Regions from separate parts of the Vibrio sp. SNU_ST1 genome, predicted to be linked through region 1. Evidence: predicted binding sites of a transcription regulator. Region 1 holds the regulator's gene; the other holds the start of a gene.
What was found. The regulator MetJ, encoded in region 1, represses methionine synthesis genes. The targets are predictions, from matches to a motif close to TTAGACNTNTANANGTCTAA.
Positions count from the first base shown of each region.

Region 2: metK (methionine adenosyltransferase) is a predicted target of MetJ. The motif match lies at 6,421-6,440, and genes of this name have one in related genera.

Region 1 is NZ_CP130748.1:2,958,626-2,973,702, forward strand. It holds gene ppc (phosphoenolpyruvate carboxylase) at 1-883, shown strand, start outside; gene Q5H80_RS13155 (PadR family transcriptional regulator) at 1,255-1,794, shown strand; gene metF (methylenetetrahydrofolate reductase) at 1,941-2,840, opposite strand; gene Q5H80_RS13165 (bifunctional aspartate kinase/homoserine dehydrogenase II) at 3,139-5,550, opposite strand; gene Q5H80_RS13170 (O-succinylhomoserine (thiol)-lyase) at 5,553-6,734, opposite strand; gene metJ (met regulon transcriptional regulator MetJ) at 6,943-7,263, shown strand; gene Q5H80_RS13180 (malic enzyme-like NAD(P)-binding protein) at 7,487-8,794, opposite strand; gene rpmE (50S ribosomal protein L31) at 9,126-9,344, opposite strand; gene priA (primosomal protein N') at 9,675-11,876, shown strand; gene cytR (DNA-binding transcriptional regulator CytR) at 12,117-13,121, shown strand; gene Q5H80_RS13200 (SPOR domain-containing protein) at 13,244-13,783, shown strand; gene hslV (ATP-dependent protease subunit HslV) at 14,022-14,570, shown strand; gene hslU (HslU--HslV peptidase ATPase subunit) at 14,629-15,077, shown strand, end outside.
Region 2 is NZ_CP130748.1:2,747,495-2,762,571, forward strand. It holds gene Q5H80_RS12015 (ABC transporter substrate-binding protein) at 157-1,398, opposite strand; gene Q5H80_RS12020 (ATP-binding protein) at 1,395-2,762, opposite strand; gene Q5H80_RS12025 (response regulator) at 2,825-3,529, opposite strand; gene Q5H80_RS12030 (hypothetical protein) at 3,866-4,102, shown strand; gene tkt (transketolase) at 4,181-6,175, opposite strand; gene metK (methionine adenosyltransferase) at 6,552-7,703, shown strand; gene Q5H80_RS12045 (ABC transporter ATP-binding protein) at 8,011-8,769, shown strand; gene Q5H80_RS12050 (ABC transporter substrate-binding protein) at 8,766-9,716, shown strand; gene Q5H80_RS12055 (iron ABC transporter permease) at 9,703-10,728, shown strand; gene Q5H80_RS12060 (phosphoglycerate mutase family protein) at 10,718-11,182, shown strand; cobalamin riboswitch at 11,193-11,321, shown strand; gene Q5H80_RS12065 (cobalt-precorrin-5B (C(1))-methyltransferase) at 11,428-12,600, shown strand; gene Q5H80_RS12070 (precorrin-8X methylmutase) at 12,621-13,280, shown strand; gene cbiE (precorrin-6y C5,15-methyltransferase (decarboxylating) subunit CbiE) at 13,277-14,575, shown strand; gene cobI (precorrin-2 C(20)-methyltransferase) at 14,642-15,077, shown strand, end outside.

The DNA of each region.
Region 1 (15,077 bases):
TCGTGGTGGTGCGCCAGCGCACGCTGCCCTACTTTCTCAACCACCTAAGAGCTTGAAAGGCGGCTTACGTGTAACTGAACAAGGCGAAATGATCCGCTTTAAACTTGGCTTGCCAGATGTTGCGGTTAATAGCTTCAACCTATACGCAAGTGCGATTTTAGAAGCGAACCTTCTGCCACCACCAGAGCCAAAACAAGAATGGCGCGACTTAATGGAAGTGCTGTCTGAAGTATCTTGCGAAGCTTACCGCAACGTAGTTCGTGGTGAAGAGAAGTTTGTTCCTTACTTCCGCCAAGCCACGCCAGAGCTAGAGTTAGGCAAGTTACCTCTTGGTTCTCGTCCTGCGAAACGTAACCCGAACGGCGGCGTAGAAAGCCTACGTGCGATCCCATGGATCTTCTCATGGAGCCAAAACCGTTTGGTACTTCCTGCATGGTTAGGCGCTGGTGAAGCGATTCAATACTCTGTCGATCAAGGCCATCAAGCGCTACTTGAAGAGATGTGTCGTGAATGGCCATTCTTCTCGACTCGTCTAGGTATGTTGGAAATGGTGTACTCGAAGTGCAACATGGAAATCGCTAAGTACTACGACCAGCGCCTTGTTGACGAAGAGCTATTACCTCTGGGTGAGTTACTCCGTGAACAGCTGCAAAAAGACATCAAAGCGGTGTTGAATGTAGAAAATAACGAGAACTTGATGCAAAGCGACCCTTGGGGACTTGAGTCAATTCGTCTACGTAACATCTATGTTGAGCCACTAAACATGCTTCAAGCGGAACTGCTTTACCGTACTCGTAAGTGTGAAACACCACCAGCAGAGCTAGAAGAAGCGCTAATGGTGACGATTGCAGGCATTGCAGCAGGTATGCGAAATACGGGTTAATTAGTGATTCCCACTATAACCTAATCAGCATTTACATCCACAAAAAGAACAAAAGGTCGCCACGGGCGGCCTTTTTGTTTTGCCAAATGACCACTGGTGAGTATTTTGTCATTTTTTTGGGTTATTTTGTCCATGTATTCTACTTTATGCTTATTATTTAGATATACTACTGCTCCGCTGCAGAAACACTCCAAAATAATAATCTGCGGCACTCGACCAATAAACTGGTCAACCTAGGTGATAAACGGCTTTGTAAGGTGACATAACCAACGATTGAGTTGGTGCTACTTGAACATAACCAATATAACGTGCCATAGAAGCACACTTGTTGTTCAAGTATTTGTTTACTGTTTACCATTTGGATTTCAGACATGTCATTACCACACGTAATTTTAACCGTTTTAAGTACACGCGATGCTACTGGTTACGATATCACAAAAGAATTCTCCGCAAGCATTGGTTACTTCTGGAAAGCTAGCCACCAACAAGTTTACCGCGAGCTCAATAAAATGGCTCAGAACGACCAGGTAACTTGCGTACTTGAGCCTCAAGAAGGCAAACCTGATCGTAAAGTTTACTCTATCACCGATGCTGGCCGTGGCGCGCTAGGTGAATGGTTTGAACAACCAACTGCACACCCAACCGTTCGTGACGAGTTCTCAGCTAAGTTAATCGCTTGTGCTGTACAACCTTCTGACGCGTACCGTGTACAACTTGCTGAACTAGTAGAAGAGTCTCGCAAACTGGTTTCTCACTACAAAGAAATCGAAGCGGCTTACTACGCAACACCATCTACACTAGACAAGCAAGCACGCCTAGAGCGTCTAACGCTTCGTCGTAACCTACTGATCCGTGAAGCATGGATTGTATGGGCTGACGAAGTACTGCTTGAACTTGGCGCTCTTGCTTAAGCTAGAAGCTAGAAGCTAGAAGCTAGAAGCTAGAAGCTAGAAGCTAGAAAAGCAAAAGGCTTGAACTCTTAGAGTTCAAGCCTTTTTTGTATCTATAGGATTTGAAATGTTACTGCCAGAAGCTTTTATAAGCGCTTGGGCTTTACTTATAGCGCAGCAACCTGTGGGCGAACACCTAGCGTATGGCAAAGTGCATAAGTCATTTCTGCACGGTTTAGCGTGTAGAAGTGGAAATCTTTCACACCTTCACGGCTTAGCGTACGAACCATATCGATCGCTTGGCTAGCACCGACTAACTGACGAGTTGTTGGATCATCATCCAAGCCTTCGAACTGCTTCGCCATCCAACCCGGTACTTTTACGTTATTCATCGCAGCAAAACGAGACGCTTGCTTGAAGTTAGAAACTGGCAAGATACCCGGTACAATCTCTACGTCAACGCCGGCCGCCACACAACGGTCACGAAAACGTAAGTAGCTTTCTACATCGAAGAAGAACTGAGTGATTGCACGGTTTGCACCCGCATCCACTTTACGTTTTAGGTTAATAAGATCAGATTGAGCGCTTTTTGCTTCAGGGTGAACCTCAGGGAATGCCGCTACTGATATATCAAAGTCGTGACGAGATTTAAGCAGCTCGACTAAATCAGACGCATACATATCTGGCGCACCACCGCCTGCTGGAATGTCACCACGCAACGCAACAATACTTTCAATGCCATTTGCCCAGTAGTCGTCGGCAATTTGAATCAGCTCTTCGCGGCTAGCATCAATACACGTTAAGTGTGGTGCAGCAACTAAGCCTGTTTGGTTCTTAATTTCTTTAATGATTGAGTGGGTACGATCACGCTCACCCGAGTTTGCACCATAGGTTACTGATACAAATTTAGGTTGAAGTGTTTTAAGACGGTGAACAGAATTCCACAAGGTCTCTTCCATCTTCTCACTGCTTGGTGGGAAAAATTCAAATGACACATTGATGTTGTCAGAAAGCTCTGCAATATTCTGATTTAAAGCGTCGATATGACTTGCGTGTGTGTATCCCATCTTACTCTCCCTGTGGCAAAAGCAACCACTAAATAATCTCAAATCCCTAGCGACGTTTAGACGTCTATATGTCTCCAGAATGAATTGAATACGATTTAATGTCAACAGATCCATTATGAATTTTTTTCAAGTAGGTCGTGAGCAAAGCTCAAGTCGATAAGTGGGTCGCAAAGCAGAAATAATGTAGAAAAAAGGCTGATAAACACATCGTGCTTTCAGCCTTATTTATCTTAGTGAATAGTATGCTATTTACGCATTTAAACAATCAATCTGAGTATTAAGCCAACCGCTCTGAGTATTAAAACAGGCTAGACATTCTATTTAAGTCAGATTGAATTGCGCCAGCTGTAACTTCACGTCCCGCACCTGGGCCACGAATAACTAATGGATTATCTTTATACCATTTGCTCTCAATCGCAAAGATGTTGTCGCAAGGCAGCAAGTTCGCTAGGGCATGCTCTTTAGATAGCGCTTCAACGCCTACCGTTGCCTTACCATTCTTCTCTAAACGCGCAACGTAACGAAGAACCTTCTGTTGAGACTGCGCTTTCTCTAAACGCTCGGCCAACTCTTCACTCAGTACAGAAGCTTTATCAAAGAAGTCATCCACTGACAGGTCTTGTAATTCTTCAGGTACCAATGATTCTACTTTGACATTTTCAGGCTCAATATCTAAACCCGATTCACGCGCCAAAATCACTAGCTTACGCATCACGTCTGAGCCATCGAGGTCAGCACGAGGATCCGGTTCCGTCAGGCCTTGTTGCCAGGCTAAATCGACCAGCTCGCTGAATGGTACCGTGCCATCAAACTGTTGGAATAACCAAGATAGAGTGCCCGAGAAGATACCTGACAGTGCAATGATATCATCGCCGCTTTCACGCAGGTCACGTACCGTGTGGTTAATCGGTAAGCCAGCACCCACTGTCGCATTGTACAGCCAGTGACGGCTGATCTTAGCGAAAGCATCTTGTACCTGATGGTAATACTCGCTTGATGCAGAGCCTGCCACCTTGTTAGCTGAGATCAGGTGGATACCTTGTTGTGCAATTTGCAGGTAGTTTGCTGCAAGCACAGGGCTTGCGGTGACATCGAGTACTACAGCTTCATCGTAACCCTGAATAGAACCCAAACGCTCTAACCAGTCGTTACCATTGTTGGCAATGGCTTCATCGTCAAAGCGCTTGCTCACAGAAGTCGCATCAATGCCTTGCTCGTCGAACCAATAGGTTTGGCTATCAACCACTGCAACCAATTCAAAGTTCATTCCACGGCGCTTTTCAAGTTCAGCCTTTTGTTCAGCAAACAAGCTTAACCAGCTTGAACCAATGTTGCCCTTACCACACAAAGCAATCGCAACACGCTTCTGCGCTTGGAACAGTTGAGAGTGAATGCCTTTCACTAGACTTGATGTTTCACTCTTACGAATCACAGCCACCAAGCTTAAGCCTGAGTTTGCTTCTGAGATAAACTCAACCGGTGAGCTCTTGAGTTGTTGGTAGAACCCATAACAATGGTTCGGGTTCTTAGTCACACCAGCACCCACCGCCGCAATCAGAGAGAAGCCTTCTTTAAGCTTAATTTCCGCTTCAATCGCGTGGTCTTGTAGATATTCCAACGCACCACCAGCGATCTCTTCGGTGTAGGCAAGGCGCAAGCAGTGTTGATCCGGTTCAAGCTCATAAGCAAGCGGCTCTAATTGAGCTCGCTTAAGACCTTCAAGGACTTCACTTTCTAAGCGGTCAAAATCATGGCCATGACCAAAGGTCAGCTGAACGATCAGAACTTCATCCAGAGAGGTAATAATTTTTGCACCGCGACCCGATGCCAGTACACGCTCTATCTGTGTAGAACCCGCCTCTGGCTGGTAGCTACAGCGCAAGCTTAAGTCCATAGCACTTTGCGCGACAGGCTGTAGCGTTCGACTATGGAGCACTGGAGCCGCCAGACGAGCTAACTCACTCGCTTCATCAAGACGAAGCAATTGCAATAAACACGCATCCGAAACTAAACGAGGATCAGCACTGTATACACCCGCTACATCACTCCAGATTGTCACGCGTTCCACTTCAGCCAAAGCACCAATCACAGTGGCTGAATAATCCGAGCCGTTACGACCAAGCAGTACGGTTTCACCTTCGCAGTTCTGAGCCATAAAGCCAGTAATCACCACGCGACAATGAGTATGTTGCGCTAGGGCTTCTTTAATCAGAGGATAAGATCGCGCACGGTCGACTTCAGGTTGCGCCCCCGCTTCTGCACGCAAAAAGGCACGTGCGTCTTGAGCAACGGCTTGTAGGTCATGCTGACACAACAAAGCGGCCAACAAACGTGAAGACCAAACCTCACCGTGTCCTAGCACCTGTGCTTTTTGCGCTTCGCTTAGAGGAGCCGTTAGCTCACCCAAAGCAGTGAATTCTTGTTGAATGGTAGCCGTCAGCTGAGCCGCAGACTCACCTTCAAGCAGCGCTTCAATCAGCTCAAGTTGGAACTGACGAAGGGTTTGTAGGCATTCATGAGCGATACGACCATCTTTGTCGAGCGCTTCAACAAACTCAATCAAGCGGTTAGTTGTTTTACCTGCAGCCGATACCACGACCAAGTCAGTAGCTGATGAGTATTCTCTAAGAATGTTGACCACTCGTTGGTAACATTCAGGATTCGCTAAACTGCTGCCACCAAATTTATGTAGCTGGCGAAAGGTTGTCATTATTAAGCCTCCCCTTCTGCGATAAAGCCTTGTGTTTTTTCAAACGCTTGCTTGAGATCGTCGATTAGGTCTTCTGCATCTTCAAGGCCAACAGAAAGGCGCAGTAATTGTTGAGAAACCCCCGCTTCTGCCAATGCTTCTTCGCCCATCGCACGGTGAGTCATCGACGCAGGGTGACAAATCAAACTTTCCACACCACCCAGTGATTCAGCCAAAGAGAATAGTTCTAACTTATCGACAAAATATTTAAGTGCTTCAAAAGAGCCCGAAAATTCAAAGCTCAGCATGGAACCAAAGCCCAACTGCTGTTTCTTCGCGATCTCGTGACCCGGATGTTCAGGAAGGCTTGGGTGGTAAATCGTACCCACCAGATCTTGTTGTTGCAGAGCCGTCAGAATTTCACATGAACTCTCTTCGTGAACACGCATACGCGCACCTAACGTACGAATACCACGTAGCGTCATGTAGCTATCAAACGGTGTGCCGGTTGCACCAATACAGTTGCCCCACCATGCTAGCCCTTCAGCGTGCTCTTCTGTCTTAGTAACTACAACGCCACCAATGACATCTGAGTGTCCGTTGATGTATTTAGTGGTTGAGTGGATAACAAAATCCGCACCCAGCTCTAAAGGCTTTTGAAACACAGGCGTCAAAAACGTGTTGTCGACAGCAACCAGAGCACCTACTTCTTTCGCTTTACGGCAAGTTTCTGCAATATCAACCACACGAACCAATGGATTCGATGGCGTTTCGATTAAGATCAACTTTGGCTTAAACGCGATCGCCGCATCCAGCGCAGCTTGATCCGATTGATCAACGAACAGAACTTTGAAGTCACCTTTTAGTGAGCGTGTGTTAAACAGACGGTAAGTGCCGCCGTAGCAGTCGTGTGGTGCAATGATAAGATCATCGCCACCTAAGAAAGCGGATACCCATAAGTTAAGTGCCGACGTACCGCAGTTAGTCACAACCGCGCCTTTGCCTGATTCAAGCTCAAACAGTGCCGTTTCTAATAGACCGCGATTTGGGTTACCAGAGCGGGTATAATCATACTTTGGCACTTCACCAAAAGCGGGAAACCCGTAGTTAGTCGAAAGATAAATAGGTGGGACAACGGCATGGTGTTGCGTGTCTGACTCGATACCAGTACGTACTGCGATGGTTGCTGGCTTCCGGCTGCTCATAGGTGCTTCCTTACAAGTTTTGCGTCTGAGAGTCACAGCTGCTTGTCGGCATTTTACGGCTGTGTTAGATATATGTTACTCACTTTACTTTCATAAACGTGAGACGTCAACACTTCTGGACGTCTATATGTCTTTGCTTATGGCAGTAAATCCCGCTAAAATCAGCACTATTAATTTATTCTAACAACTAAAGTGATGAAGGTACGCAATGGCCGACTGGAATGGTGAATACATAAGCCCATATGCTGAGCATGGAAAGAAAAGCGAACAAGTAAAGAAAATTACAGTTTCTATCCCTCTAAAAGTGTTAAAGGTTCTTACTGACGAGCGCACTCGCCGCCAGATCAATAACCTACGCCATGCAACAAACAGTGAGCTACTGTGCGAAGCCTTTCTACATGCGTACACAGGCCAACCACTGCCAACGGATGAAGACCTTCGTAAAGATCGTCCAGACGACATCCCGACTGAAGTCAAAAAACTGATGACAGAGATGGGCATCGAGTTCGAAGCGTTTGACGAAGAATAAAAACAACTCAGTCACCGCCTTCATTATTGATTCGCTATAGCTGAACCCTATTTATCACATCACCCACTACGTTATCTGTAGCTGCGCTGTGAATGATAGACATAAAAAAACCGACTCCTATGAGTCGGTTTTTTATTATTCTTTTTCGCTCAATAGAGCAACAGCTACTAAGCTACTAAGCTACTAAGCTACTAAGCTACTAAGCTACTAAGCTACTAAGGCATTAAGCCATATAGTTAGCAGGCATCTCAATACGAGCAACGCCAGACTCAACAGCCGCTTCAGCAACTGCTTTTGCTACTCGAGGAAGCAGACGCGGGTCCATTGGCTTAGGAATGATGTAACCCTTACCGAACTCCAGTGCAGTCTCGCCCGCAGCTGCCAGTACTTCAGCTGGAACTTCTTCTTTCGCTAGTTCACGAATCGCTTTAACCGCCGCTAGCTTCATTTCGTCATTGATTTCGCTCGCACGCACGTCTAGCGCACCACGGAAAATGAATGGGAAACAAAGTACGTTGTTTACTTGGTTAGGGTAATCACTACGGCCTGTACCCATGATTAAGTCAGAACGAACTTCGTGTGCAAGCTCAGGCTTGATCTCTGGATCTGGATTTGAACATGCAAACACAACAGGCTTATCAGCCATCAGCGTAAGTGCCTTAGCTGGTAGCAGATTAGGACCCGATACACCCAAGAACAGGTCAGCGCCTTCGATAACATCTTCAAGCGTGCGCTTGTCGGTGTTATTTGCGAACAGCTCTTTGTATTCATTCAAGTCATCACGACGAGTGTGGATCACACCTTTACGGTCAAGCATGTAGATCTTCTCACGCTGAGCGCCACACTTAATCAATAGCTCCATACAAGCAACCGCTGCTGCGCCAGCACCTAAACAAACGATCTTACACTCTTCCAGTTTCTTACCTTGAAGCTCGATCGCGTTAAGCATACCCGCAGCCGTTACAATCGCAGTACCGTGTTGATCATCATGGAAAACAGGTACATCACAACGCTCAATCAGGCGACGTTCAATCTCAAAACAGTCTGGTGCTTTGATGTCTTCTAGGTTAATACCACCAAATGTATCTGCGATATTCGCAACCGTATCAACGAACTCATCAATTGTGCGGTGTTTTACTTCAATATCGATAGAATCTAAACCAGCAAAACGCTTAAACAGTAGCGCTTTACCTTCCATAACAGGTTTAGAAGCAATAGGGCCAAGGTTACCTAGGCCAAGAATCGCTGTACCGTTAGAGATAACAGCAACCATGTTGCCTTTACCTGTGTACTTATAAACGTTATCGACATTCTGTGCGATCTCGCGAACAGGCTCAGCTACGCCAGGGCTGTATGCCAGTGCTAGGTCTTCTGCAGAGTTTGCAGGCTTCGTCAGTTCTACGGCAATTTTGCCTGGAATTGGGAACTCATGATAATCAAGAGCTTGCTGACGGAATTGTTCTTGAGGCGATAAAGATTGTTCAGATGATAACGCTTGAGAGGATTGATCTTGGCGGCTGTCTTCAGACATAGGTGTAGGTTCCTAGGATATTATTATTTGGGGGATCTTGTTCATGTTAATGGATGTACTTCAAAGTTCCTAGGTGGTTGAAGCATCTGTATCATTAAAAAACGAGATTTCACTACTAATAAGACCAGTGGGCAGTTGAAATTACTGTCGCCTGCTCAACTTTAGAGCGAATTTCGAGGAAGGAGTGTTGGGGTAAGCGATGAAATAAAATTTACGCCAGTAACCTACCACTTTAAATGACCTAATAATGAAATACGATTCAGTATTTTTTCAAATTTCTGGCAACAAAAAAGGACACCGAAGTGTCCTTTTTATGTCTAAATAGCGAGAATTACTTCTTGCTAGAAAGAGCACCGAAACGCTTGTTGAAGCGATCAACACGGCCGCCTGTATCTACGATACGTTGCTTACCAGTGTAGAACGGGTGACATTTGTCACATACGTCTAGGTGGATTGATTCTTTTGCTAGCGTTGAGTTGAACTCAAATGTGTTGCCGCAAGAACAAGTTGCAGAAACTGCTTTGTATTCTGGGTGGATACCAACTTTCATGGGAAAACCTCAATTAGGCCGTGTCGCCATCCGATTCTAAGCCGGACACCACACGTAGTTAAAAAATAAATAAAGACACCGCTGTATCACTAAACCGCGATAAAGCCATACCTTTAAGGCGCAGTATAGTAATGAATCTGTGAGGTAGGATCAACTGATTTGATACATTTTTCACCAACACTGTCCTTAAACCTTCTATTAAGCGTTATTTTCTGGCTCCAGTAGCATTCAAGCCTCAAGTAAGCTCTGTCATCTAAACTGCTCCTCGAATTTAACGCCCTTATCCATTAGACTGTTCGCTCTCGTCAACTCAGATAAAGCCGTCCCTTTATGCGTCCAATGATTGCCCGTGTGGCACTGCCTGTTCCACTCGACAAGCAGTTCGATTACAAGATTCCTAGCCACCTATTTCCGATTATTGGCGGTCGAGTCTCTGTGCCTTTTGGACGACAAACCTTAACAGGCATTGTTACGGCTCTGGTTAACGAATCTGAATTCGAGTTAGACAAACTCAAGCCGATTAAAGCCTTACTAGACAACCAACCCGTTTGGCCGGAATCGGTCTACTCACTTTTGGTATGGTGCAGCCAGTTCTATCAGTATCCACTTGGTGAAACCTTGGCCAACGCACTACCAAGCGCCTTACGAAAAGGCAAAGCTGCAGACTTCGCGACGCTTGTTGAATGGCAACTGACCCCATCAGGTAGAGATCAACTGATGCAGGGCTTTGGCCGTGCCGTCAAACAAGCCAAAGTAATGCACATGCTTGAGCACGGCCCAGTTCCCCATCAAGAATTCATCGATGAAGAGGTGGGCAGCGCGGTACTCAAGACACTAGAAGAGAAGGGCTGGATTGAATCGGTAGAGAAAAAGCCAAAACGCCATGCATGGCCTGTTGATCTCGAAAACGATCAAGATAAGCCAAAACTCAATGCAGAACAGGCTATAGCAATAGCGACTGTAAATAGCCAAACCGACTTTGGTTGCTTCTTGCTCGAGGGTGTAACTGGCTCAGGTAAGACCGAAGTCTACCTGAATATGATCAAGCCGATTCTCGACCAAGGAAAACAAGCGTTAGTGTTAGTGCCCGAGATCGGTCTAACCCCTCAAACGATTAACCGCTTTAAGCGACGCTTTAATGTACCAGTTGAGGTTATCCACTCTGGGTTAAACGATTCTGAGCGACTGAATGCTTGGTTATCGGCGCGCGATAAAATAGCGGGCATTGTGATCGGCACTCGTTCAGCTCTGTTCACACCGTTCGCGGATCTGGGCATTATCATTGTCGATGAAGAGCACGACGCCTCTTATAAGCAGCAAGATAGCCTACGCTACCACGCTCGTGATGTTGCCATCATGCGTGCTCATAAAGCGCAGATTCCGGTTGTGTTAGGCTCGGCGACTCCGGCCTTTGAAACGCTGCACAACGCTCAGATCGGTAAATACAGTTACCTCACCCTGACCTCTCGTGCAGGTGTCGCTCTGCCGACCACCAATAAAGTGTTGGACGTTAAGGGTGAATATCTAGAAAGTGGCTTGTCTGCATCGTTAATTGCTGAAATGCAAAGACACCTCAAAGCAGGCAACCAAGTGATGTTGTTTCTCAACCGTCGTGGGTTTTCTCCCGCATTGATGTGTCACGATTGTGGTTGGACAGCGGAATGTAAGCGTTGTGATGCCTACTACACCTACCACCAATACAGCAATGAGATGCGCTGCCACCACTGTGGTTCACAGCAGCATATCGTGCATCATTGCCAAGGTTGTGGTTCAGCAAACTTAGTGACAGTAGGTGTTGGTACCGAACAGTTAGAGGCTCAACTGGGTCAACTATTCCCTGAATACAAAACCATTCGTATTGACCGAGACAGCACTCGCCGCAAAGGTAGTTTAGAAAGCGCGTTAGAGTCGATTCGTAAAGGTGAATACCAAATTCTGATTGGTACACAGATGCTTGCTAAAGGGCACCACTTCCCAGATGTCACACTTGTGGCATTGCTGGATGTTGATGCCTCTTTATATAGCAGTGACTTTCGCGCCTCTGAGCGATTAGCTCAGTTGTTTACTCAAGTCGCAGGTCGAGCAGGACGAGCCAGTAAGCCGGGGGAAGTTATCTTACAAACTCACCATCCAGAACACGGCTTATTACAGGCATTACTGCACAAAAACTATAACCACTTTGCTCAAACTGCATTGGCAGAGCGTAAACAAGCGATGTTGCCACCTTATACCTTCATGACTCTATTTAGAGCGGAAGCCAATGACACTCGCTTAGTGGAAGAGTTTTTGCGTCAAGTGCGCCACACATTGGAATCGCATCCGTTATTTGACCAATATTGTATGGTGCTAGGGCCAACCCCTGCACCACTGGCCAAACGAGCAGGTAAATCGCGCTGGCAGCTTATTTTACAAACACAGACTCGCTCGTTGATGCAAAAGCTATTAATGAGCGCCAAGCCAGCAATCAATATGTTACCCGCTGCGAAAAAAGTCCGTTGGTCACTCGATATTGAGCCGCAAGATCTGAGCTAAACCCACTTGGGTTAAAACTAATGATAAGTTTGTTCACAAATATTTCATATTTCTCGTGAGCAACTTCACACTAGTCATGTGATTTTTGTTAATCTAGCCGTAACTTTACATGGGTGAAACGAATAAAATATTGCAATAAAAAAAGTGTTAGCAACACTTTCACAATATCTATTCGATTACATTTATTATTCATGCCTTAGATACTTAGGCAACAAAGGAATTAAAAAGAGGGTTTAATTTATGGCGACAATGAAGGATGTTGCCCAGCTAGCAGGCGTTTCAACAGCCACGGTATCACGTGCATTGATGAACCCTGAAAAAGTCTCGGTTTCTACTCGTAAGCGAGTTGAGACAGCAGTACTTGAAGCTGGATACTCACCCAATACATTAGCTAGAAACTTACGTCGCAACGAATCAAAAACCATCATCACTATTGTTCCTGATATCTGTGACCCGTATTTCGCAGAGATCATTCGTGGTATCGAAGATGCCGCAGTAGAAAATGACTACCTCGTTTTACTGGGTGATAGCGGCCAACAGAAGAAGCGTGAGTCTTCATTTGTTAACTTAGTATTCACCAAACAAGCTGACGGCATGCTACTACTTGGCACCGACCACCCGTTTGATGTCAGTAAGCCTGAACAAAAAAATTTACCGCCGATGGTGATGGCGTGTGAGTTTGCCCCAGAGCTTGAACTCCCTACCGTACACATCGATAACCTGACCTCAGCATTTGAAGCGGTAAACTACCTAGCTCAGCTAGGTCATAAACGTATTGCGCAAATCTCTGGGCCAGTATCGGCAACGCTTTGTAAGTTCCGTCAACAAGGCTACCAACAAGCGCTACGTCGCGCTGGAGTATCAATGAATCCAGCCTACAGCACTGTCGGTGACTTTACCTTTGAAGCCGGCGCTCAAGCAGTTCGTCAATTACTCGCTCTTCCTGAACAACCTACAGCGATCTTCTGTCATAACGATGCGATGGCCATCGGTGCAATTCAAGAAGCGAAGAAGTTGGGCTTGCGCGTACCTCAAGATCTATCGATTGTCGGCTTCGATGATATCCAGTTTGCTCAATACTGCGATCCGCCGCTAACCACTATTTCTCAGCCTCGTTATGAGATTGGACGCCAAGCAATGCTGATGATGCTCGACGTACTTAAAGGCAACGATGTACAAGCTGGTTCACGCCTGCTTGAAGCTAAATTAGTCGTTCGAGGCAGTACTGCGCCACCTCGAATGTAGTTCTCATAAATACCCTTATAACTCTGCGGCACATTTTGATGTGCCGCTTCCATTTCTGCACTGTTATCCTCGCTCAATCTGGATTACCATGAGGGCAGAATCACCAACTATTGAATTGTCTTGTGGCTAATAGAGATTATGTAAAGCGCGGTCGTGGCACGAAAAAACCGACCAAGAAACAAGCCCCTCGCCGTAAACCATGGCGCAGTGGTCTTTTGGCGATCCTCCTTGCCGGTGGTTTTGGTTACGGACTTTACCTATTGAGTAATGATCCTGAGCCGCCAGCACCGACTCCAGTGGTAACCAAACCAAAGCCTAAGCCGAAACCAACAAAAGTAATTCCGCCGCCTCCAGAGGAGAAATGGGATTACGTTGAAACCTTGCCAAGCCGTGAGATTGAAGTAAAAGCCAAAGAGCAACAGATCTCGAAAATCCCTTACATCATGCAATGTGGCGCTTACAAAACCTCAAGCCAAGCTGAAGCACGTAAGTTGGATATTGCTTTCCAAGGTATCTCAAGCTCAATCCGTAAAAAGGATGGAAGTAGCTGGTATCGTGTGGTTCTAGGACCATACAAGTTGAAGCGTGATGCAGAGCGAGAGCGCCATAAGCTGCAACGAGCGAAAATCGAACCTTGTGCTATTTGGAAAGACACCGAGTAGTTATAGATTTAGCCGCAGAAGCAGAAGCAGAAGCAGAAGCAGAAGCAGAAGCAGAAAAACCAAACACCGAAAGCCTCCCATTGTGGAGGTTTTCTTTTATCCACACCCTTTAGCCAAATTTCCTTACAACTTCCGCCGATAAGTTGCGCGACATCACTCGACCTTCCTTGAATTATCCGAGCACCATCCTCATATACTTTTTATACCCAAAGATAAGAAATATTAAGAGGCCCTACTCGTGACTACCATTGTATCTGTACGTCGTAATAATAAAGTCGTCATCGCGGGTGATGGACAAGTATCTCTAGGCAATACTGTAATGAAGGGCAATGCCCGTAAAGTACGTCGCCTATACAACAACAAAGTACTGGCTGGTTTTGCTGGCGGTACCGCAGATGCTTTCACGCTATTCGAAAAATTTGAAAGCAAGCTACAAATGCACCAAGGCCACCTAACCAAAGCTGCCGTTGAGCTGGCGAAGGATTGGCGTAGCGACCGTGCTCTACGTAAGTTAGAAGCACTGTTAGCAGTAGCGGATGAGACCGCTTCCCTGATCATCACAGGTAACGGTGACGTAGTTCAACCAGAGAACGACCTGATTGCTATCGGTTCGGGCGGTAACTTCGCTCAAGCAGCAGCCACTGCACTATTAGAAAATACAGATTTAGATGCGCGTGAAATCGCAGAAAAGTCGCTGAACATTGCGGGCGATATCTGTGTATTCACCAACCATCACCACACTATTGAAGAACTAGAAAGCACCGTTGAGCTACCAAAGCCAGAGTAACGACCGCTTCCATCAATAACGTTGTATTCAACAGTGATTAAAGAATTAAGGAAAAACCATGTCTGAGATGACTCCTCGCGAAATTGTTCACGAACTCAATCGCCACATTATCGGCCAAGACAACGCTAAGCGCTCAGTAGCTATCGCTCTTCGTAACCGCTGGCGTCGTATGCAGCTTGAAGAAAGCCTACGTGTTGAAGTATCGCCAAAAAACATCCTGATGATTGGCCCAACGGGTGTCGGTAAAACTGAAATTGCTCGCCGTCTAGCTAAACTCGCTAATGCGCCCTTCATCAAAGTAGAAGCGACTAAGTTCACCGAAGTTGGCTACGTTGGTAAAGAGGTTGAGACCATCATCCGTGATCTAACGGACGTTGCGATTAAGATGACACATCAACAAGCGATGGAAAAAGTACAATACCGCGCTGAAGAACAAGCTGAAGAACGTATTCTTGATGCCCTTCTACCACCAGCGCGTGATGCTTGGGGTCATAACGAGCAATCAAC
Region 2 (15,077 bases), 210 kb from region 1:
ACGAACTTTATCAAGCTAATTGAATCTCAAGGTTACAAATAGCAAGCAGTTTGTAACTCGTTTTTTACATTAGGTTCGCCCTAACCAATGGCAGAGAAATGTGGTTAAGAGTAATGCCTATTCGTTCATGACATATCAATGTAGGTAGGCTATCAACTATCGAAACATTTCATTATTAATAGCATTAAGGTGACCGATAAGCGTTTTAGACGTTATCGATGAATCAATAAAATAACGATAAAGTTCATTCGAAACTGCATTCTGAATGACGGGATTAACAGCCATTGAATCGGTCAAGCTTGGCATTGCCGAACCATCCCGACTCGCTCGTATATAGTCATCATAAGATTTCTGTTGGCACCGCGATAAGTCATCAATTGGAATATTAGCTTGTGCTGGTATTGAGCCCTTTTTTTCACTGAACTCTAAAAGAAACTCAGGGGCAGATAGCGCGGCCATAATTGAGGTTATATTCTGTTCTTCATTTGAACGAGTGGAAAAAAAGGCTAGGCTATCTACATTGTAGATAAAACCATTTTCCGTAGAAGGAAATGGGCTGCATTGAATGTAGTCAGGAATGCTAGAGCCAGAGCTTAGCATTGCTCCTAAAGCCCAATCTCCTGTAAATTGAAATGCGTATTCCCCCTTGAGCAGTGCTTTTGTTCCTTGATCCCAACTTATTTTTGATAAATCATTTCCAACAATATTAGCAAGAGATCGAAAGCGATCTAGTGCTTCTAGTGTTTCGGGGCTGTTCAAAGCTGCGGAGTCTAAATCAACAAAAGCCTGGCGATAATAGTGAGCCCCCCCCACTCCGAATGCAATGTTTTCAAAAATTTGAACAACTTGCCAAGGGTCTTCCCCCAAAGCCAGTGGTGTAATACCTTTGTTTTTTAGTACATTCAATGCTAGCAATAGTGAATCCCAATCATTAGGGGGAGACAACTGGTGTTCAGCTAATACCTCTGTGTTTATCCACATCCAGTTTAGTCGATGAATATTAAGAGGAATGGCAACATAGTTCCCATTATATTTGTGAATGGCTTGAATATCAGGGTACAGCGATTGATCCCACAGATTCAATTTAGCGACTTCATTCATGTCCATTAAGAACCCGAGTGCTGCCCAAGACTGAATAGCAGGTCCTTCCATCTGCGCTATGTCTGGTGAATAGCCAGCAATCGCTCTCGCTTGAAGGATAGATTTAGCAGGCCCACCTCCTCCTCCTGCAATTGGATCACTTTTTAATGTAAAAGGCAGCAGACGAAACCTGTCTTCGATCACCGACAGTGCTGAGTCTTCACCTTCTGCCGTCCACCAATGCAACATCTCTATAGAGGGGGTAGATAATGCAGGCTGTGTAACAAAAAGAGCAACCAAGAATACCCACATTTTCATAAGCTGCTTACCAAAATAATATCGACTTCTAGTCCTCCTTCTGGTGCATTCGATAATTTAATATCCCCTCCATGGCTTCTTGCGATACTTCGAGAAATAGCTAAGCCTAAACCGGATCCATCCACGCTTGAATCGCTACCTCTAAAATAAGGCTCAAATACTTTTTCTAGTATGCTTTCGTCAATCCCTGCACCTGAATCGCGCAGTACAATATGAATAGAATCAGAGTTAACAAACATGCTGATATTCACGACATTCCCATATTTAATGCCATTATCCACTAGGTTAAAAAGACAACGCTTAATTGCTAATGGTTTACCATAGAATTTAACATCGGGCATATCGACAAGGTTCACGCATAAGTTGTTTTTGTTATGAATAGCCGCACATTGTTCAAAAATATCATTCATGTCTATCCACTCAAATTCTTCATGAATATCATTATCTCGCATGCACTGTAACGCTCCGTTTAACATCATCTCGACTTCATTCAACAGCTTTTCAAATTTAAGCCTTGTCGTATTGTCGCTGAGCATTTCTGTACGAAGTTTTAAGCAGGCTAGAGGTGTTTTTATGTCATGTGAAATAGCATTAAAGAACATATTTCGGTCACGTAAGTTCGCTTTAATACGACGATTCATTTTGTTGAAAGCATGGATCGCAGCTCTGGTTTCTGAACTTCCTTCTTCTTTGATTTCTTCAATCTGCATTTCCGACCCCATAAGCGTTGCGGAACGAGCAAGAGATCGAAAAGGACGAATTTCTTTTTGTAGCACAACGTATGAGACCCCCATGAGCATAAAAGTGACAATTAAAAGAAAGGTGATCTGGCGACTATCTATAAAATTATCGGTCAAGCTATCGAAAGACAGCGGAATAACGGTCGCTAAATAGAGCCACTCATTATTTTCTAGTTGAACTTGAATAACGGCTATTGGGAGATCGAGTTTACCTAACACTAAGCTGTAATCTTTCCACAATGCAGGCAGCTCATTCAGCTTGATACCTGAGTTGAACAATAGAAGATCGTCTCGCTTGGTCAAAGTGACGTGTACTGAGTGTGACGTTTTAAGTTGTTGTTCTAAAAGATCTGATGCTTGCACCTGCATTTGAGGCACTAAAGAGTGATGACTAAGCGAAGGAACAGGAAGCCTATGATTATTCATGGAAATAAAGAATCGTGTTCCCCCAATATTTCGTAATTGATCGAGAACCAAATGACGATAATTGACTGGAAGCCCTGAAAAGTAATTTATAGTGTCCGAAGCTGCAGAGGCTATCGCAAACATAGCATGGCTCGCCGATTCTCGTTTAGATACCGAGGTAGTGGAAAACCAAGCTGCACCTGCCAGAACTTCAGCCATGACAATAACCAAGAACGTAGACAACGTAATACGTACGATCATTGACTGAAAGAAGTTTTTTTTCAACATTGAAGTCCATGAGAGTCAATCACAAGCATGTAGCCACGATGCCTTACCGTCATAATCGTATTTCGGTCATCGTCCCTCAATTGCCTTCTCAACCGGCTAATTTGTACATCAATCCCTCTCTCTAGTGGCTCGGCATCCCTCCCCCAGAGTGCTTGTGCAATGTCATTACGACTTAATAATTGATTAGGAGAGTCAAGCATAAGGGTAAGCAAGTTATAATCGGCGCTAGAAAGAGAGACAGCCTCACCATCTTCATGTTTCAATTGTCGTTTTAGGGTATCGAACGTCCAATCCATAAATTTTAACTTACGTTCATTTGTGCTGTGACTGAATGTTGAACGCCTGAGTAGAGCTTTGATTCTTGCTAATAGTTCACGAGGGTTAAACGACTTGGTTATGTAATCATCAGCGCCAATTTCTAACCCCGCAATACGATCTGCATCATCAGTTACTGCGGTTAGCATAATGATAGGGACTTGAGATCGTAAGCGTAACTTTTGGCACAAAGTTAAACCATCATCTCCTGGTAGCATGATGTCTAAAATAATGAGGTCTGGGGTGACAGTTTCTAGCTGTTTCCACATCGCGTTACCTTCAAGTGCAGTAATCACAGTGAAGCTTGAGCGTTCTAGATATTCGCTTAAAGCATCGAGAATTTCCTGATTATCATCCACAATCAAAACAATCTTATTAGCCATGACCTAACCTATGCCACTAAATGATTATGGATACATTCGCTCACTTCCTCATTCATTTCAAGAACATGAGTGATGAAATGCGTTCAAACTCCACAATGTAAGCTGTCCGTTACAAATAGGTTGCCCTTATCATCCGATAATTTAGGCCTTCACCTTTATGTGCACCTCCTTATAGTTTAATAAAAACAATATATTAGAGTGCCAAACTGAGTGAAATGGGTACAAACCCTACCTTATGAATTTGATTAATACATTCATACTGTTCATAGTATCTATGAGAGTGTCATTTTCTATTGGCTGTTTCTAACCTCGTTTTATCAACCAAAGGAAATGACTATGTCTGGATACCCAGCAGCTCACTTTTGTAAACAATGCGAACAAAAAACACCTCATCGTGAAGTGCTTGTAAGAAAGACCAGCAGCTACGATACGGATACTTCTCTTTTAGGTAGGATCAAATTAATGATTCATACTTTTATTAATGGCGGCGAATACTATGACATGGACAGATATGTCACGTGTAAAGTATGTGGTCATAAAGAGAAAGATAACTGGGGCAATAAATTTGAGTAATCATTACGTTTCTTCAATTTGAACGCATAAAAAAACCGAGCCATTGGCTCGGTTTTTATGTTCATATACGGCTATTTATTAAGCTAGAAGCTCTTTAGCTGTGTTTACTACATTTTCAGTAGTGAAACCGAACATCTTGAATAGCTCGCCTGCTGGTGCAGATTCGCCGAACGTTGTCATACCGATGATCTTGCCACCGAAACCAACATACTTGTACCAGAAGTCAGCGATGCCAGCTTCTACAGCGATACGAGCTGTAACGTCAGATGGCAGTACAGACTCACGGTACTGCGCGTCTTGCTTATCGAACGCGTCAGTTGCAAGCATAGATACTACGCGTACCGCTTTACCTTCAGCTGTAAGTTCAGCAGCAGCGCTAACCGCTAGCTCAACTTCAGAACCTGTAGCGATGATGATTAGCTCTGGCTTACCAGCACAATCTTTCAGGATGTAACCACCCTTGGCGATGTTAGCTACTTGCTCAGCGTCACGGTCTTGCTGTGCAAGGTTTTGACGAGAGAAGATAAGTGCAGAAGGGCCATCTTTGCGTTCGATTGCTAGTTTCCAAGCAACAGCAGACTCAACTTGGTCACATGGGCGCCATGTGCTCATGTTTGGAGTCAAACGTAGAGAAGCGATCTGCTCAACCGGTTGGTGAGTAGGACCATCTTCGCCAAGACCGATAGAGTCATGCGTGTAAACTTGAATGTTCTGAACTTTCATCAGAGCAGCCATACGCATTGCGTTACGTGCGTATTCCATGAACATTAGGAATGTTGCGCCGTATGGTACGAAACCACCGTGCAGAGCGATACCGTTCATGATAGCCGTCATACCGAATTCACGTACACCGTAGTGGATGTAGTTACCAGAGAAGTCGTTTGCTTCAAGAGACTTAGAACCAGACCACATAGTCAGGTTAGAAGGCGCAAGGTCAGCAGAGCCGCCCATGAATTCAGGTAGCATAGCACCGAACGCTTCTAGTGCGTTTTGAGATGCTTTACGTGATGCGATGTTTGCTGGGTTAGCTTGAAGATCAGCAATGATTGCGTTTGCTTTCTCTTCCCATTCAGCTGGAAGCTCGCCGTTAGTACGACGTTTGAATTCTGCTGCTAGCTCTGGGTGAGCCGCTGCGTATGCGTCAAACTTAGCATTCCACGCTGCTTCTTTCGCTGCGCCAGCTTCTTTCGCATCCCACTCAGCTGAGATATCAGCTGGAATTTCGAAAGGACCGTGTTCCCAACCCAGTGCCGCTTTAGTTGCTGTGATTTCATCAGCGCCTAGTGGAGCACCGTGACAGTCGTGCGTACCCGCTTTGTTTGGAGAACCAAAACCGATAATAGTCTTAGTACAGATAAGCGTTGGACGAGGATCCGCTTTAGCCGCTTCGATAGCTGCGTTAATAGCGTCAGCATTGTGACCATCAACCGCTGGGATTACGTGCCAACCGTATGCTTCAAAACGCTTAGGTGTATCGTCAGAGAACCAACCTTCAACTTCACCATCGATAGAGATGCCATTGTCATCCCAGAAAGCAACCAGCTTGCCAAGACCTAGCGTACCCGCTAGCGAACATGCTTCGTGAGAAATACCTTCCATCAGACAACCGTCACCCATGAATGCATAAGTGTAGTGGTCTACGATGTCGTGGCCTTCTTTGTTGAACTGTGCAGCAAGCGCTTTTTCAGCCATTGCCATGCCAACAGCATTCGTGATGCCTTGACCTAGAGGGCCAGTCGTTGTCTCGATACCAGGAGCGTAACCGTACTCTGGGTGACCTGGAGTCTTAGAGTGCAGTTGACGGAAGTTTTTTAGGTCTTCAATTGAAAGCTCGTAACCTGCTAAGTGAAGCAGAGAGTAAATCAGCATAGAACCATGACCGTTAGACAGAATAAAACGGTCGCGGTCAGCCCACTCTGGATTTGCTGGGTTGTGGTTCAAGTGGCCACGCCAAAGAACTTCAGCTATGTCAGCCATACCCATAGGTGCGCCTGGGTGGCCTGAATTTGCTTGTTGAACACCGTCCATGCTAAGTGCGCGGATTGCATTGGCTAGATCTTTACGAGAAGGCATGTCTGCTCCTGGATACATAAGCGATTTAAAAAAGAGATAGATGCTAAAGTTTTCATTTTTATTAGCGCGGGTATTCTCTCAAACGACTATAGCGACTGCAAACGTTTTACTGGCACTTTAACTGTCATTTTCCGCAATTTTCGATCATTTACATCACTTAACATGCCTTTCCACGACCAACGCGCAAACGTTTAGTTATGACATATCATAAAAAAGAGCTTGTAATTCGACCGCTGAAATTTAAAATAGCCGTCTAGATGTAGAAACACCTACGAAATATACTGTATTGAATGGCGGCGCTTCCTCGATTGCGACGGCATAAATTATTTGCATTTAACTATTTGCAACTAAAAACTAAACTAAAAGTGGAGCTCTCATGGCTAAGCACCTATTCACTTCTGAATCTGTTTCAGAAGGCCATCCAGATAAAATTGCAGACCAAATCTCTGATGCTGTTCTTGATGCCATCATTGAACAAGATCCAAAAGCACGTGTTGCTTGTGAGACTTACGTAAAAACCGGCATGGTAATGGTTGGTGGTGAAGTAACCACGTCTGCATGGGTTGATATCGAGGAAATCACTCGTGAAACAGTACGTGAAATTGGTTACGTGCATTCTGACATGGGCTTTGATGCTGACTCTTGTGCAGTACTAAACACCATTGGTAAGCAGTCTCCAGACATCAACCAAGGTGTTGATAAAGCCGATCCTAAAGATCAAGGCGCAGGCGACCAAGGTATCATGTTTGGTTACGCGACTAACGAAACGCCAATCCTAATGCCAGCTCCAATTACTTACTCTCACCTTCTTGTTAAAAAGCAAGCTGAAGTACGTAAGAGCGGCAAGCTTAACTTCCTTCGCCCAGATGCGAAATCTCAAGTAACGTTCCAATACGACCAAGGTAAAATCGTTGGTATCGACGCTGTTGTTCTTTCGACTCAACACTGTGATTCAGTAACAACACCTGACCTACGTGAAGCGGTAATGGAAGAGATCATCAAGCCAGTACTTCCTGCTGAGTGGATCAACAAAGACACGAACTTCTTCATTAACCCAACAGGCCGCTTTGTAATCGGTGGTCCAATGGGTGACTGTGGTCTAACAGGTCGTAAGATCATTGTTGATACGTACGGCGGTGCCGCTCGTCACGGTGGCGGTGCATTTTCTGGTAAAGATCCATCGAAAGTTGACCGTTCTGCAGCTTACGCAGCTCGTTACGTAGCGAAAAACATCGTTGCAGCTGGCATGGCTGATCGTTGTGAGATTCAGCTGTCTTACGCTATCGGTGTTGCCGATCCAACATCTATCATGGTTGAAACGTTTGGTACTGAGAAAGTAGCTCACGAAATCATCATTGAAGCAGTTCGTCAAAACTTCGATTTACGTCCATACGGCCTTCAAGAGATGTTGAACCTTCTTCAACCTATCTACAAGAAGACTGCAGCATACGGCCACTTCGGTCGTGAAGAATTCCCTTGGGAAGCAACGGACAAAGCAGCAATCCTTGCGGACTTCGCGGGCCTGTAAGCATTACGCAACATGCTTAGCTGAAACGTAATTTTAAAGCCTCTGTTCTCAGAGGCTTTTTGCTTTCTATTCTTCCTATTCTTCCTATTCTTCCTATTCTTCCTATTCTTCCTATTCTTCCTATTCTTCCTATTCTTCCTATTCTTCCTATTCTTCCACTAATCCTAGCCCTCTCACGTAAAGCAAGCGTTAACTTATAGATTATTTTGATAATAGTGGGAATTTTACGTGCTGAGATCAATGTTACGCAAACGTTTAAATTTTAATGTAATAGCACTTGTTAAAAACAAACCATTCTCAGTAACTCATGCTCTATTGCCACAACCTTTCTGTTCAACAACAAAACACTCAACGACTACACCCACTCGATCTAAAAATTAGTCAAGGTGAGCGCTGGGTTGTCATTGGGCGTAATGGTTCAGGAAAAACCACGTTATTAAAGGCACTTGTTAATTTGCTTCCCTTCAAAGGCGAAGTCGTCATAAACCAATTGCCGCTACGTAAGTTAACTTGCCAGCAAAGAGCAAAACAAATCAGTTACCTTCCACAACACAGTCAAGTGGATGGCCGTTTAGCACTAAGAGAGTACATTCAACTTACCGCTTCCCATCAAGCCAGTTCTAGCTTTTCACTTGATCATATAACTGAAGCACTAAAGATCAATGCTTTCCTCGAACGAAGAATTGGACAACTTTCAGGAGGCCAGAAGCAGAGAGCGCATATTGCTCGAACTTTATGTCAGAACGCAGAATTTCTGGTATTGGATGAGCCTCTAAATCACCTAGACCCATGCGCTCAAGGGGAAGTTTTATCACTATTGAAAGATCAAGATAAAACACTGATTTGCTCACTGCATGATATTTCCCTTGCGGCCAAGTTCGCGACGCACATTGTGATTTTAGAGCACGGTAAGGTGGTAACCAAAGGGAAAGTAGAAGAGCTACTGACCCACAAACAGCTTCAGCCGATTTTTGAAGTCGATTTAATCAGCTCAACCAATGAGCGAACACAGAAAACAAGCAAATTTTTCGATATTGAACTAGACCAAGGACAGGAAATTTCATGAAAAAACTATCAGCATCAGCATTCACTTTATTGCTTTCCATGTCCGCACAAGCCCAAATTACGGTAAAAAACTGCGACTCTACACTCACCTTAGATAAAGCGCCTAAAACCTTAATCACTCACGATATCAATATGTCTGAGATGGCATTTTCTCTCGGGCTTGAAGGCAATATGATCGGAGTGACCGGTATTAGCGGATACTACAAAACGACCCCTGAATTTAATCGCCTCCAAGGCAGCATTCCGGAGCTCGCACCTAAATACCCTTCTTTGGAGGTATTAGTTAATGCCAACCCTGATGTTTTCTTTGCTGGATGGAATTACGGTATGCGCTTGGGCGGCTCTGTCACGCCTGATTCTCTGAAAGAGTTTGGTATTAATACTCTGATTCTTAATGAGAGTTGCAGCCACATCCGTAAAGATAAGCAGCCAGCTAACATGGAACAAATGTTCGATGACGTGACACGCCTTGCGACTTTATTCGGTCAGCAAGACAGGGCTCAAACACTTATCTCCACTTGGAAAGAGCAATTAGTATTGATTCAACAGCAAACTGAGAATCAAACTCCGCTTAAAGTCTTTCTATATGATTCTGGGGAAGAGAAACCATTTACAGCAGGGAAATACGCAACCGTGAGTGCCATGATAGAAGCGGCAGGTGGCAACAATGTCATGAAAGAACTTGATATCAGTTGGGGGACCACATCATGGGAGTCGGTTGCGATGCATAACCCCGATGTCATTATTCTTCTCGATTATCAAAATGGTACAGGTGCTAAAGGCATGCAAGCCTTTTTAGAACAACACCCAGCAATGAAACTAACAACAGCGGTAAAGACCACCCAATACCTTCCTCTGCGTTATGAGGAAATCACTCCCGGGCCAGCAAACATAGCTGCAATTGAAAAATTGGCACAGCGTATCCAAGAAATCCATGACAAGTCTTAGTACTAACCTAAACCGAACCGTACTGAACACCTGCGTATTCAGCTCTGTTTTTGCCCTCTTAGCGATGTTTTCTCTGAGTTTAGGCAGCGTTCAGCTATCTTTTGCACAAGTCGCTACGATTTTTTCAGCGGCTATGAATCAACAGATCGACTCTCCGATAGATCAAGTCGTACTACACTTACGCCTGCCAAGAACATTCATCGCCATTATTTGCGGTGCTGGCCTAGGTATTGTTGGGGCGTTATTGCAAACCGTCACAAAAAACGATCTTGCCGACCCCTTCATTTTTGGGCTGTCATCCGGTGCTGCGACTGGGGCTGTCTTTGTGATTACAGTAATCGGCAGCGCTATCGGTATTTGGACGCTTCCACTCGCCGCTTTTATCGGCGGAATAATCTCGGCTTCGGCAGTGCTATTTCTAGTCAGAAAAGTAGATGGGCAAGCGTCTTCTCAAATTGTTTTAGCCGGGTTGGCTATTTCATTCTTATTTACAGCCTTGACTAACTTCTTGGTCTTCCATGGTGATCAACGAGCTGCCCACTCAATTCTATTTTGGTCGCTGGGAGGCCTAGGAAACGCACGCTGGGACAATGTGCTAATTGTGCTTGCTGGACTTATCGCCTTGATAGCCCTAAGTATATTAAAACATCGCCAGTTAGATTGTTTACTTGCGGGAGACGACGTAGCACAAACAATGGGCGTAGACACAAAACGCCTGCAAAGCGGTGTCTTTATTGTCTGCGCTTTTGCTACTGCATGTTTTGTTTCTATCATTGGAGTTGTCGGATTTATTGGCTTGATGGTTCCTCATATCGCGAAGAAAATCATCGGCCCATTACACAAAAAGTTACTCATCTCTTCAGGGCTGATTGGGGCTTTGCTTATGCTATTAAGTGATATTTTGGCGAGAACCTTAGTTGCCCCTCAGGAACTTCCGCTTGGTGTCGTCACCACTGCATTTGGCGCACTATTCATTGTTTCTATTTTGATGGAGAAGCGTAATGAATACTAAATGCTTAACCATCATTGCGATTCGTCATGGCGAAACAGAATGGAATCGAATTGGCAAAGCACAGAATCAACTGGATAGCCCTCTGACAATGGAAGGCAAACGACAGATGCATAAAGTAGGTCGTTATCTTTCGACTCAAAGACCGTTGACTATCCATGCTATTTACACCAGTCAATTAGGACGTGCCATTTCCAGTGCTAAAACTATAGCTCGTTACCTCAACGTACCCGTTATTTCACAGGTGGAACTCAATGAATTCAACTCTGAAGAACAGCGTAAAGCAATGGCGATTCAGTGGCTAAAACGAATATCTCGTCATCAAAACAATGAAAAAACAGTGTTGCTCCTCGGACACGGCGATTGGATAAAAACATTAGCCAGTTTAGGGACACCAAAGCAAATAATTGAAACACCAAACAACGGAGAAATCCTCAGAATAGATATCGAAATATAACGTCAACATCAGGGAATCAGGTGTAACTCCTGAACTGTACCCGCAGCTGTAAGCGATGAGCGTTTCATAGGCCACTGAATCATAAATTTGGGAAGGCGAAACGCAGTGAATATTTTCAACATCGTAAGTCAGAATACCTGGGCACACATGAATATCGAGCGGGAAAACTCAACACCAATCCATACCTTGTCTAGCAAGGGAACGCTCTGTATTCGTCAATACCTCAAACGTAGATGAAGAATACTGTGGTCACAAAAGTTAAACGATCAAAAAATAAGTCCGATCTCCGCAGTGGGTTTACCACAGGAGCATGCGCGGCTGCAGCTAGCAGGGCGGCAGTTCAAACACTGTTGACCGGACAAAAGCCCGACTACATTTCCATCACTTTACCTAATGGTGAGCCCGCTACGTTTAAGGTCGCGTTTATCCAAACATCCAACGATGCGGTGACCGCCAGCATCGTTAAAGATGCAGGGGACGATCCTGATTGTACCCACGAAGCCCATATTCAGAGTATTGCCCGCTGGCATTCAGATCCCGGTTTTCACATCGATGGCGGGGTTGGCGTAGCTCGTGTGACTCTCCCCGGATTAGAACTTCCCGTCGGTCAGGCGGCGATTAATCCTGTTCCTCGAAAAAACATTCTCGATATGGTGACTTTGGAATGGAACCAAGCTACCAGTCAACAGAAAAAACACGTCGGTATATCACTGGAAATTTGCGTCCCTGATGGCGAAGAGCGAGCCAAGGAAACCATTGGGCCAAGACTTGGTTTAATCGGTGGTATTTCCATTCTAGGGACACGCGGAACGGTAAAACCCTACTCCACTTCAGCGTTTTCAGCATCTGTGCGTCAATCGGTACAAATAGCGAAACAAAATGGCCAAAACCACTTGGTTCTCACAACAGGATCTCGCACCGAAAAGTCAGCGATGGCCATGCTACCAAGTTATGACTCGATGTGTTTTATCCAAGCTGGTGATTTTGTTGGGGTCGGACTGCGCGCGGCAAAACGTTATCAAGTGAGCAAAATCACCGTGGTCGCCATGATAGGCAAACTAGGCAAGATGGTCGCTGGGCACATGATGACTCACGTATCCGGTAAAGCGATCGACTTTTCATTGCTTGCCGATCTCGCCACTCAATCAGGCGCACCATATGAGTTTGCCGAAGCTGTTAGCCAAGCAAACACAGGTCGCCACGTACTAGATACATGGAAAGAAGCCCAATCAGGCCAAGATACACCTAATTACGACTTTCTTACCTTGCTCTGCAAACAAGCTGCAGAGCACGCCGCTGTGTATGTCAAACATCACGTCAGCATTGAATTCAAGTTGATCGATTTTAATGGCGATCTGTTAGCAGAACATCTCTGCTCAAAAGGAAGTGAAGCTAGTACTCACTTTCATGATGAATAAGCATGAACAAGGAAAATCCCATGACTAATGATATGCGTCAAATGACCAAGCAAGGTCGTCAAATTGAAAGTGACTCTTTCTCTATCATTGATGAAGAAATCGAAACACTCCATGGTGGTCACAACTTCAACCAAGGAGAATGGAATGTAGTTCGCCGTGCTATTCATACCACGGGGGATTTTGAATACGCAAAACTGTACCAATTCAGTGAGGACGCCGTTGAAGCTGCAATTTCAGCACTGAAAAGTGGTGCCAACATAATCACCGATGTCAGCATGATAGTCACAGGACTAAATCAAGCACGCCTTAATACTTACGGCAATAAAGCCCAATGTTTCATTAGTCATCCAGATGTCATTACCACCGCGAAAGAGACAGGAGAAACACGTGCCATTCACTCTATGCGTTACGCGCGTGATAACGGCCTACTCGACGGCTCTATCATAGGTGTGGGCAACGCTCCGACAGCACTACTTGAACTATTACGAATGATTGAGGCAGGTGAAGTAAAACCAGCTCTGATTATCGGTATTCCTGTTGGTTTTGTAAAAGCAGATGAATCTAAGCAAGCGCTAACAGAACAAGACACAGTGCCCTACATTGCCAGCCTAGGCCGTAAAGGTGGCAGCCCGTTAGTGGTATCGACTATTCACGCCCTACTTGCTGAGTCAGTAAAATGAATAATGTAAGTACTCACTCTCAGCTCATCGATTACTATCAATCGGCTATCACGGTAGTCGGAGTACCCGAAGATGGCTGCTTAAGCCTAACCAGTCGAGCTGTTAATGCAGTTGAATCTGCACGCGTTGTTGCAGGTAACGACCGACTATTGGATTGGTTCCCCCAATTCAAAGGTCAACGCTTATCGATGAAAGAAGGCTATCAGTCTTGGTTTGCTAAGTTGCTTGATGAATGCGAGGAAGGCAGCGTCGTCGTATTAGCTTCTGGCGACCCATTGTTCTTTGGCATTGGCGAATCGTTATTAAAAAAACTGCCTAATGATGAAGTGCGCTTTATTCCCTCCCCTTGTTCAATGCAACTCGCTTGCAGCCGAGTCGGCATTGCATGGCAAGAAACCAAAGCGATCTCGCTACATGGACGAAAGCAGCATTACGATGGCATTAAAGGTATCGCAAGCCAAATGCAATGGGGAACTAGCTACTGCTTGCTAACCGATGTTCAAAACAATCCCGCTCGTATTGCGAAACATTTGGTCGACTTTAATCAACAAGGTTGGACGGTTTGGGTATGTGAGAATTTAGGTGGTACAGAAGAAAAAGTTAGCCAGTGGGCTCTCGAAGATCTCGCACTAAAAAGTGCGGAAGATTTCTCTGCTCTGAACGTCATGGTACTTCACAGAAGTGAACCACACGTATGGGGTGAATTGGGCCAATACGCCAACGATGATGACTTCATGAAGCGCATGCCTAAACGCGGCTTAATTACCAAACAGCCAGTTCGTCATTTGGCTCTCGCCAGTATGCGAATTCAGCCTAAATCTGTGGTGTGGGATATTGGCACAGGCTCAGGTTCGATTGCGATTGAAGCGGCGAAACAGTGTAGTCAAGGGCAAGTGTTTACCATTGAATCGAATCAAGAGTGTTACGAGTCTATCGAAGCTAACTTTAAAGCGCACGGTACTGACAACGTACAACTGATTCGAGATAAAGCTCCAATGCAGCTCGACACATTACCCAAACCTGACAGTATTTTTATTGGTGGAAGCCGCGGCAACATGCACACCATTTTAGATTTCTGTTGGTCCGCTGTAAAACCCGGTGGCGTGGTCATTGGTTCAGCGGTAACAGTAGATTCAGTTTGCGAACTTCACCAATGGAGTAAAGATAATAATGCTCCGACACAGGTTCAACTGGTCTCTATATCAACAGGCGTACCACTCGCTCACTACACCCGTTATCAATCAGAAAATCCGATTCACTTATTTATTTTTACCAAACCGTTTATTCAGAAATAGGCGCTTAATTTTTTAATTAAGCGCCACTCAACATATTAAATAAAAACATAATTAGAGAAAGCACAGATGAAATTAGGAACTATGTATGCAATTGGTGTCGGTACTGGCGACCCAGAATTATTGACACTTAAAGCTCACCGACTTCTCAGCACCGTCGACATTGTCGCCTTTCCTGAAAAAGACGCGGGCAGTAATCACTCTTTTGCTCAACAAATTGCAGCGGGTTCTGTTAGCCCTGAAAGCATGAAAGGCGAATACCTATTTTTGCATTTCCCAATGACGCGCGACCCAAGCATCAACGTTCCTGCATGGCGTAAAGCAGCGGTCACTATTGTTGACCTATTGAAGCAAGGTAAAGATGTTGCCTTCGCGACCGAAGGAGATCCTTCGGTTTACAGCACATGGGCATACATCCAAGAAGAGCTGACAGAGCTGCTTCCTGAACTTGACCCGGTGATCATTCCGGGGATCACCTCAGTAACGGCTATTCCATCGCAAACCA